One region of the Paenibacillus sp. GD4 genome, then DNA from elsewhere that is predicted to be linked to it. Evidence: riboswitches for the same ligand, from Rfam matches in the RefSeq annotation. Region 1 holds a riboswitch; each other region holds the start of a gene.
The links. Region 1 has a riboswitch for cyclic di-GMP ahead of RAC89_RS03800 (sensor domain-containing protein). Riboswitches for the same ligand answer to the same signal wherever they lie in the genome.
Positions count from the first base shown of each region.

Region 2: another riboswitch for cyclic di-GMP. It lies ahead of RAC89_RS20620 (PAS domain-containing sensor histidine kinase); the one in region 1 lies ahead of RAC89_RS03800 (sensor domain-containing protein).
Region 3: another riboswitch for cyclic di-GMP. It lies ahead of RAC89_RS20785 (C40 family peptidase); the one in region 1 lies ahead of RAC89_RS03800 (sensor domain-containing protein).

Region 1 covers NZ_JAVCYK010000001.1:804,615-807,894, forward strand. Annotated here, with positions in the region: gene RAC89_RS03800 (sensor domain-containing protein) at 1-1,873, opposite strand, end outside; cyclic di-GMP riboswitch class I at 1,960-2,046, opposite strand; gene RAC89_RS03805 (UDPGP type 1 family protein) at 2,208-3,280, shown strand, end outside.
Region 2 covers NZ_JAVCYK010000001.1:4,350,658-4,353,937, forward strand. Annotated here, with positions in the region: gene RAC89_RS20620 (PAS domain-containing sensor histidine kinase) at 1-1,969, opposite strand, end outside; cyclic di-GMP riboswitch class I at 2,070-2,154, opposite strand; gene RAC89_RS20625 (hypothetical protein) at 2,362-2,817, shown strand; gene RAC89_RS20630 (Fur family transcriptional regulator) at 2,968-3,280, shown strand, end outside.
Region 3 covers NZ_JAVCYK010000001.1:4,386,409-4,389,688, reverse strand. Annotated here, with positions in the region: gene RAC89_RS20790 (LLM class flavin-dependent oxidoreductase) at 1-680, opposite strand, end outside; gene RAC89_RS20785 (C40 family peptidase) at 961-1,902, opposite strand; cyclic di-GMP riboswitch class I at 2,005-2,093, opposite strand; gene RAC89_RS20780 (PASTA domain-containing protein) at 2,379-3,280, shown strand, end outside.

The DNA.
Region 1 (3,280 bases):
TCTGCAGAACCGTCATAGCCTTCGAGATATCCATAGTCATCGATTCCGTAATTTCAAGCTCCAGCCATCTCGGCTCCAGTCCCGTTTCCTTCAAAATTCCGGCCACCTTATCGATTAAATCCGCCTGCTCAAACTGTCGGATCGATAGGTTGACGGAGATCCTCATCGGCTCCAGTCCCATAAGCTGCCACCGCTTGGCTTGACGACAAGCTTTGCGCAGCACCCATTCACCCAGCTCCGCTATCAAATCGGACTCCTCGGCAATCGGAATGAATTCCGAAGGAGACATAGGCCCCAGCTCGGGGCTGTGCCAGCGAAGCAAGCATTCCACTCCTTCGATCTCCTGGGTTGCCGCATGAACGATCGGCTGGTAATGAAGCTCAAACTCCTCTTTTTGCAATGCTTCGCGCATCAGCTGCTCAATCTGTAATTTTTTGCTAAGCTTTGTGTGATACTCGGATTTATAAAATTCGTAGTGATTTCTCCCTTGCTGCTTGACATAGAACATCGCCGTGTCGGCATGCTGGATCAAGGAAACGGTCTGCTCGCCGTTCTCCGGGAATAAGCTGATGCCAATGCTTGGAGACAAATAATACGATTTCCGCAAAAAGCGATACGGCTCCGATATGTTCTCCCGAATGCGCTCGGCGATTTGACTTGCCTCTTGCGAATCGGTTACCGGAAGGGCAACTGTAAATTCGTCTCCGCCGAACCGTGAGATGATGCCGGATCCCGGAATGGATTCCCTTAGTCTTTTGGCCGTCTCCTGCAGGAAGAAATCGCCCGCTTGATGACCGAGAGAGTCATTAATCCCCTTAAACCGGTCCAAATCGATAAAAAACACCGCTACTTTCTCAGACTTGCTTTCCGCAGATATAATCATTTGATCCGTAGCTTCAATGAACCGGCTGCGGTTAGGCAGCCCCGTCAAGGAATCATAATAGGCCATATATTCGATGCGTTCCAATGACTGCTTATATGCGGTAACATCCTTGCCGATACCGATCATGCCGGCAAGCACGTTATCGATTTGCAGCGGAACAGCCACAACCTGAACGGTTACGTCTCTTCCCGTCTTATGAACAATCTTGACTTCCTCGGAACAAGGAGAGCCCGTTCTCAGCTCGCGGAAGGCTTCTTCCATTACAGACCCATCCTGCCGTTTAAGCAAGGTTAGAAAGGATTGTCCGAGCATCTCGCTGCTGCTGTAACCGGTAATCACTTCCGCCGCCGGATTGAAGCTGATAAATTGACCTTTCAGGTTGATAGCGAAGATGGCGTCCGGACTGTTTCGGTAAAGTGATTGGTAATAGAGCTGAACCTCATCGCGCTCCTTCTGCAGGTTCACGGTCTCGGATATATCTCGTGCAATCCCGTAAACGCCTACAAGCCTGCCATGAACATAAATAGGCACATTGCGAACGCTGAGCTCCACCCTGACACCTGTTTTACTGAGAATCGACAGCTGGTAGGTTGACTTTTCTCCTTGCAGACTGGCGTTGAAATAAGTCATTCCCTGTTCAAGATCTTCCGGTAAAATGAGTTGATGATAGGTCAACTTGAGAAATTCATGTAACGAGTAACCGGAAATCACCTCGCATGCCTTATTGGCACTCGTAAACCTGCCGTTTAAATCCATCATAAAGACAGCATCCGAATTATGTAGGAACAGCGATTGGTAGCGCTGCGTATGCTCTTCTATGATTGCTGTTCGCTTGCTAAGCCGAATGACAACTGCCGCCCCAGTCACTCCAACCGCAAGCTCAAAAACCAGCTGTACATGATTTGAAGGAAAAACATCAGCAAAATGCAGAATCGGAATTAGAAGCAGCAGGCTGCTGAGCAAGACTGTAAAGATGTAACGTTGATACATTATTGTTTCCCACCTTGGCTTGACATGATGAAAAAACCGCTCCCCGAAAGCAGGAAGCGGCTTCAAAATGAGAATACCTTACCTTCTTCGGTAACCCAGCTGCCGTGGAACACGCGTTCTTTAGGCCTGTGGCTTTGCGTCCCATCCTTTCGAATGGTTTGCCGTTATCGGTTGGTGTCATTTAATTTTAGGAGACTTTTGATCTAGGACTATTGTAATATGTTTTACACCAATTGACAAGAAAGAATGTTTTTTTCATGCTTGCAGAAGGTGATGACATTTCATTAAATTACTGTAAAATAATCCTTATCTTACTTTATCGGAGGTTTGCCGCATGAACTCAAGATACGATTTACTTTATCATGAGCTTCTTATGAGGGATCAAGAACACATCCTGCGGTTTTATCACGAGTTGTCTGACGGCTCCCGCAAAATGCTGCTGGACCAGATCGAAAGCATGGATTGGGCACGGCTTCAGCGATTGACAAAGGAAGCCCTGGGGAAGGAAGCTTCCGTTCCGGGAGAGCTTTCCCCAATGGAAGCTTATCCTTGGGATACTTATTCTCCTGAAGAGAAGCGGTACTTCGAGGAGCTTGGCTGGAGCAAGCTGCGGATGGGCAAGGTTGCCGCCATCGTGGCTGCAGGAGGGCAAGGAAGCCGTCTGGGACATCCGGGACCGAAAGGCACCTTCAGCATCGGTCTGCCTTCCGGCAAGTCCCTATTTCAGCTTCAGGCGGAACGTCTTCTGAATTTGGCAGCACGGGCCGGCTGCCCGATTCCATGGTGTATCATGACCAGCCCGGATAACCATGAGGAGACGGTGCGTTTTTTTGAAAATCACCGGTATTTCGGCTACTCCCCGAAGGACCTGTTCTTTTTTATACAGGGTGAGCTTCCTGCTTTGGATGAACAAGGGAAAGTACTGCTCGCCGAGAAGGACCGGCTGAATCTGTCCCCGAGCGGCAACGGGGAAGCCTTCCTTGCTTTGGAACGTTCCGGGATCCTTCAGGAGCTCAAGAAACGAGGCGTTGAATGGCTGTTTTATTACAACATAGACAATGCCATCATTAAGATAGCCGACCCGCGTTTCGTCGGTGTTGCGGCTCATTATAGCCATCCTATCGCCACCAAGGCGGCTTACAAGGTCTCTCCCGAAGAAAAGGTCGGCATTCTTTGCAAGCGGGAGGGGCGGCCGGCTGTACTGGAATATACGGAAGTTCCCTTCTTCTTGACTCAGCAGCGCGATGCCGACGGAAAGTATTTATACGGGCTTGGGAATTTATCCATTCACCTGTTCCAGATGGATTTTGTTGAGCGTCATCTGAGTCATCCGCTTTCGTATCATGCCGCGCACAAAAAGCTGCAGACGGTCGATGAAGCCGGACACGTTATGATGCCGGAATCACC
Region 2 (3,280 bases), 3.5 Mb from region 1:
GGTCGGTGATCTGAATATCAATTTCGCCTTCCGAAATAGGACGAATGAACACCGTGATAGTTCCCCCGCGGGGCATGGCTTCAATGGCATTTTTCAAAATATTAATAAAGACCTGCTTCAACTGGTTCTCATCACAGTAAATGAGAGGGACCGTACCCTCCGAGTACATGATGATTTCGGTATTATGTAAAATAGCCTGTGAATTCATAAGGGCAACGATATGCTCCAAGGTTTCCACAAGGTTTTTCTTTTCAAAATGTGCCGTTTGCGGCTTGGCGATTTTCATAAACTCGGTCACAATTTCATTGATCCGGTCCAGCTCGGAGAGCATGATCTCGTAATATTCCGGATGCCCCGAGGACTGGGAACGAAGCAGCTGGACGAAACCCTTCAGAGAAGTGAGCGGATTGCGAATTTCGTGCGCAATGCCCGCGGCCATTTGTCCGAGTGCCGACAGCTTATCTGAACGGCGAATAAGCTCTTCTGTTTTTTTACGCTCGGTAATATCCCTAAGCACGGTCTGAATGACCGGAATGCCAAGCACCACATCGATCATCGTACTTGAAGATTCGACTTCTCTTTCTTGACCGTCGAGCGAGACAAGCCGATATTCCATGTAACCCGGAGTGCTTTTTAGGCTTAAGGCGGTTTCGAGCCGTTGCATGGCCTTGTGCGTATCCTCATCTTGCAAAAATTGAAATAAATGCGTACCGATCAAATCGGAGCGCTGATTGGCTTGGAGCAGCCGGAGGCACGCTTCGTTCACATAAACGATGATGCCGCCGCTGTGCACGAGAATCGGTTCGGGAGACAGATCGAGAAGCTTCCGGTATCTTCGATCGCTTTCCCGTATGGCATTCTCGGCCCGCCTTCTCTCTGATATATCCAGCACGGTACCTATGGCCGCAGGTTTGCCGTTATATAAAGTTCCTTTCCCGCTCATTTCGAAGAAGATGGCGGAGCCGTCCCTTTTGACGCCTTCCGCTTGCAGATTCAGGTCCTTGGTGCGCTTGGCGCTTATATTATTCAATTGCTCTCTAAGAAGCGGCCGGTACTTTTCTGCAAATAAGCTCAAGGGATGGATTCGGTTCATTTCGGCTACCGAATAACCGAACATCTCGGCCAGTCGGGGATTGATGTAAACGAAGCGCTCATCCTGATACATATAAACGCCTACCAATGCCTCCTCCACAAGGCTGCGATATTTTTCCTCCGCTTCCTGCAAAGCCAGCTCGGCTTTCTTGCGATCCGTTATATCCCGGCATATGAAAATAACGGACTTGATTTCTCCCGTTGCTTCCAGAATAGGCGAGCCCTTCGCATCATAAACAAGCCAATCTTCGCCATGCTTCATGCGAATTTCGGTGGAATGCGGCTTATTGTCGCGGAGGATGTTTTCATAGCATTCCATCACTTGCCCATATTCATCGGGATCAACGATTTCTTTTACATGAATCGACTGGTCGGAAGAAACCCCCATGGCTCGGCTTAAGGCTGGGGAGATGTACGTGAAATTGCCTCGCAAATCGAGCACCAGTATGCTATCCGTCATATGCTCCGTCATGAGACAAAGGTCATCCCTTGTTAATTCGAGATCTCGGGGTATGCGGGCTCTCTCGCTTAAGTCTTTGGTAATACAGATGAAGCCTGAGATTTTTCCTTGCGGGTCTCGCAGCACGGATAAATTGACCGAGACGGGAAAAAGGGTTCCTCGCTTGTCCTGCATCACCGTTTCGTACTCGTTGAACTGTCCGTTGGTTAATAGGGATTGATGAACAAGCTCCGTATCGGCCCAATGCCGCTCGGGCACCATGGGCATTCTTCGCCCAATGATCTCATGCTCCTCCCAGCCGTAGAGTCGGGTAAATGCAGGGTTCACCTTAATGACAACGGCATGGACGTCGGTGATCATGGTAGCGTCTCCAAGTTGATTCAAGAAATCATAAATTTTGTGTATGAGACCGTTCATGTTATTAGGATCACCTCAGCTGGTAAGCAAAGCCTGGAAACGCCAAAAAGCTTGCCTGGGCATGAAAAGGCAAGCATATTCACGAAAGGAATATGATTACTTTGGCAACCCAACCGCCGTAGAGGTCGCTCTTTAGGCTTGAGGCTTTGCGTCCTTACCTTTCGATAAGTTTGCCTTTTTCCTGTAGTAATGATTTCACAACTAATTATAGCAATATGTTGTAATATTGCAATCATTTGTTTCTTGGTTTTGTGTCATTTATGGAATAATATGGATTTCCTTTGCTATGGTCTCATATTTTTAAAAAGATGAACATGATTTGAACAAAATTCGGTCATATGAATCGCTTACAATGGAAAGGAAAACATGATCCAATGGGAGGGACCGGGACTTTGAATTCGATCGCGCATTCCGGCGGAACACGCCAATTTTCTGTTTCCGAAATTATGCAGGTACCGGGCTTGGACATTTACGAGCAAATGGTTTGTATCGTACTAAGCACCTTTATACAGGAAGCCACCGCTTCCATACCCGATATGAAAGAAATTGCGAGCCTTGGCAGGATGAGCTCGAGGGAGACGACGCAGGCACTCCAAAATCTTGTAGAACGGGGGATTTTGCCGCATAAGGTATTCCGTGAAATTGTCGGCGATTTTCGTGATAGTCGGCTTAGCTGGGCAGCGAAAGGCTTGCTTGTCTTTATGGAGAAGCATCCCAAGATTGATTTGGACGAGCTGCTGGAGCTATCGGGCGATGATAAGATGACTATCCTTCAAGGCTTACGGGATTTGAAGGATTTCGGATATTTGGAGGAGGAGTGCAAGCGGCTACTGGCGAGCGCAAGTTGATTATTTAGGTTGTTTCGTAGGATTCAGTTGGTTTCTTGCCGGTAGTGCAGGGAGCTGCTGAATCCTTTTTTTGTTCCAAGACCCTGTTGACTTCCTCTTCATTTAGAGTTAAATTTAAACTAAGTATAAATAAATGAAAGGGGAGTCCGTATGACGCGCAAAGGTCTTCTTACTACACAGCGTAAAATGATTCTGGACATCATTTCAGATTCCCACGACCATCCGACCGCCGCCGATATCATTGAGCGCTTAAAAACCCGCGGTTTCCAAGTTGCCTACGCGACTGTATATAATTCCTTACGGTTCCTCACGGAAGAAGGATATGTTCGTGAGCTGAAGCTGGACGGCGATGCCAGCAGGTATGATGCCAGAATGGAGGATCATCAGCATATTCAGTGCACCTCCTGCGGAAGAGTGGATGAGGTGCTGACGGAGGCGCCGCGGGAATGGCTTGCCGCCATCG
Region 3 (3,280 bases), 3.6 Mb from region 1:
CAATCGATCGGCTCCGCCCACATAAGAAAGACGTCGGCCGTTTCCACCGCAGTTCGCTTCCCGGCAGCCGAGCTGCCCCCAAAATATAAGGGAGGGTGCGGATTCTGGATCGGTGCGGGCAAGCTCGCCCCGTCCTCGAGCTGAAAGTACTTCCCTTGGAACTGTACGCGTTCCGCTCCTCCATAGGTAGAATTCGACGCTAGGAAGCTATCCGAGCTTTTCTTCGATTGCGTCCAAACCTCCTTCACAATGTGAAGAAATTCCCTTGTTCGTTCGTAGCGGGCATCATGATCGTGGGCCAGAGGATCTCCGGTAGCGATAAGATCCTGCGGCGAGCCGCCCGTCACCACATTCACCAATGCCCGGCCTCCCGATATATAATCGAGTGAAGCAGCCATGCGAGCCGCCAGGACGGGCGCGATGAGTCCCGGACGGAATGCGACAAGCGGCTTAAGCTTCCGGGTATGGGCAGCGATGGCGGAGCCGACTACCCAAGAATCGATGCAAGAGCCCCCGGTGGGGATGAGTGCGAAAGTAAAGCCTGCTTCCTCCGCCGTCTTCGCTACTTGAATCATGTACTCTGCGGTAGATTCCCTTTCCGGCTTCACCCCGATATATTTGCCGTCGCCTGTCGTCGGTATGAACCAGCCGAACTCCACTTGCTGAGACTTGTTTGTCATAACATTTCACTCTCCTTTACATGTTTGAACGGATTCCCAACGATCAACTCAGAAGGGATAAAAAAAGGAGACTCCTCTTACCTGCTCCTTCAATAGGATGCAAGATAAGCGAAGCCTCCGGTGAACCGGTAGACACATATTAACTATAATTCCAATGTGTTTACTGTGTTTTATTGTGCTCAGTATAGTTCAGTATCCCATGCAGTGTCAATATCTTTTTTCTAACTTCGCATAAAAAGGAAATAGCGAGATCCCGAAGGACCCCGCTAAACGATATCCATTAGTTGGTTGCACTCCCGCCGAATAGGAACCGATATTCCCAGTGACGTCCAGCGATCGAATCGGTCCGAACCCCGCCGGATTCAGGTGAGTAGGTATGAAGCATCATTCCGTCGCCCAAGTAGATCGCTACGTGAGTAATCGTCTCGGCAGTTTTGTCAATGCCGCTGTAATCGGATGCGCTTGAGCCGTTATAGGACATGAAGAACATCAGATCACCACGCTTCAGCTGCCGCCAATCGGAAGTAACGGCGCCCTGCTTTACGTAATCGCCCTGGGCCCGGGAATCTCCCGGCACAACCGTCCGGGTAGCATCCCAAAAGGCTTGCTGCACCAAATCGGAGCAATCGAACGTCGCCGTATCGAACCGCTCCGAACCGAACTCATAGGGTGTCCCGGTGTAAGCGGAAGCCGCTTGTATGATACTTTCAATTCGCTCCTGAAGAGGCAGCACAACGGCCGTTACCGAGAAATTTGCTGTAATATACTTGCTGCTGCTGCTGAGGTAGCCGACCACGCCGTTTTTATCCTTTGCCTTATACCAGCTGTCATTGATTTTCTCCAGAACGAGAACCTCCTCGCCTGTAGACAGCATCCGGATTTTGGACGCTTCGGTGGAAGGACCGGTCCGGAAATTGACCCCATAAATAATTTTTGCATTGCTGATCAACGTTATGTACTTCGAGCTGGAGCTGACATAGCCCATAGTCCCCTGCTGATCCTGAATCCGGTACCAATAGGGATTTACCACATCAAGAACGGTAACGACCTCTCCTGTCTTCAAATAACGCATGACCTGGCTTGAGGTGCTCGGCTGGTCCCGGAAGCTTACGCCGGCTACGGCTTGTGCCTTAGTGGGAACCGTTTCCTCCGCTTGTACAGCGGAACCTAAGGAAAGTACAATAAAGAGTAAGACCAATAAGGATGCAAGCTGCTTCTTCATGCTGTGATAACCTCCGTGTCTTTGGGTTTGGAATGGAAAAGAAAAGAACCCTCTCCTTACCAGCCGTTGAAGAAAGAGGGTTATCCCGGGTTCCCTAGATCCTTCGGCAGCTGGCGAGCATGGTTGAACGATCAACCGAAGCCCCTGTAGCTTTGCGTCACCGGCTTTCGCCGGCTTTGCCATTATCGTGAGAGGTTAACTTAAATCATTTCGTGACTCTATTATAGTTTGAGTGGGTACCGATCGAAAATAGTCGAAACGATGCATCATTTCCCATGGGAAAACAAGGCTTGAAGCCCTATTGACCCCTTGTAATATAATGGAAATATAATATAGTTCACAGCTTAGAGCGGTTCAACGCTCACAGCCTCACCCGATAATTGCAAAATGTTTAAAATTGTTTCACAAAGATTCCGTAAAAATCGCCCGTTGCTTCGAATAGTATGAAAAGAAACTATCCACGGGAGGTCTACACTATGGAGAAACGATGGACTCGTTACGAGCTGCAGGAGCCCTTGATTGCGCTGCATAACGGGCATCTGTACAAGGGACGGGACCTCGCGCTGAGCCGCCAGGTTCTCGTGTTCATCGTCAAGCTTAGCGGCAGCTACCCGGCACAGGAGTATATAGAGGAATTGGGCAAAGGCGGGCATACGGCCTGGCCTTCCCTGCTGCATGTTCTGGATGCGGAGGTTACCGCTGAGCAGGTATCCATCATTCTGCCCTACGAGAAGGGAGAACCGCTGATCCGGTTGATCGAGCATCATACACTTTCCTTCGAGCAGATCGTCAAGCTGCTGGTCGAGCTGGGACACGACCTTCAGGACGTGCTGGAGCGGCGCCCGTTGGATTTTTCCTTACGGGCGGAAAATTTATGGCTCCGGCATGACGGCAAATTGAACATCATTCACTCATGGGATAAGGGAACGGCAAAGGAGCGCCCCGCGAAGGAGCTTTGCCGATTGTTTTTCCAGCTGGTTACCAGATCCTCCCATGTCCCGGAGAACCCCGAACCTTTCCGGGTTCGCCTTGCCGCGGCATTGGCGGAGCTCGGAGTACAGGAATCGGCCCGGAGCATTCTGGTCCAGGCGGCCCAGCGCACCATGCAGGAGCAAACCTCGCTGGCCGCCTGGATACGCAGTCTCCAGGACGCCTTGTCCGGCACAGGTGACCCGGAGGTCGCGTCAGTAGAAGAAACGGAAGAATACGAAGAAGAGGAACCCGTCAGGAAGAGGGGCTGGAGCTCCTTTTTCGGTAAAAAAATGTGGATCGGCCTTACGGCCGGCGTGATCGGACTTGTCGTTTTTATCGGCGTATTTGCTTTACTGTTCGAGACCGTAGGGAAAATGCTTGCTTCAGACGAGAGAAAGCCCGCCGT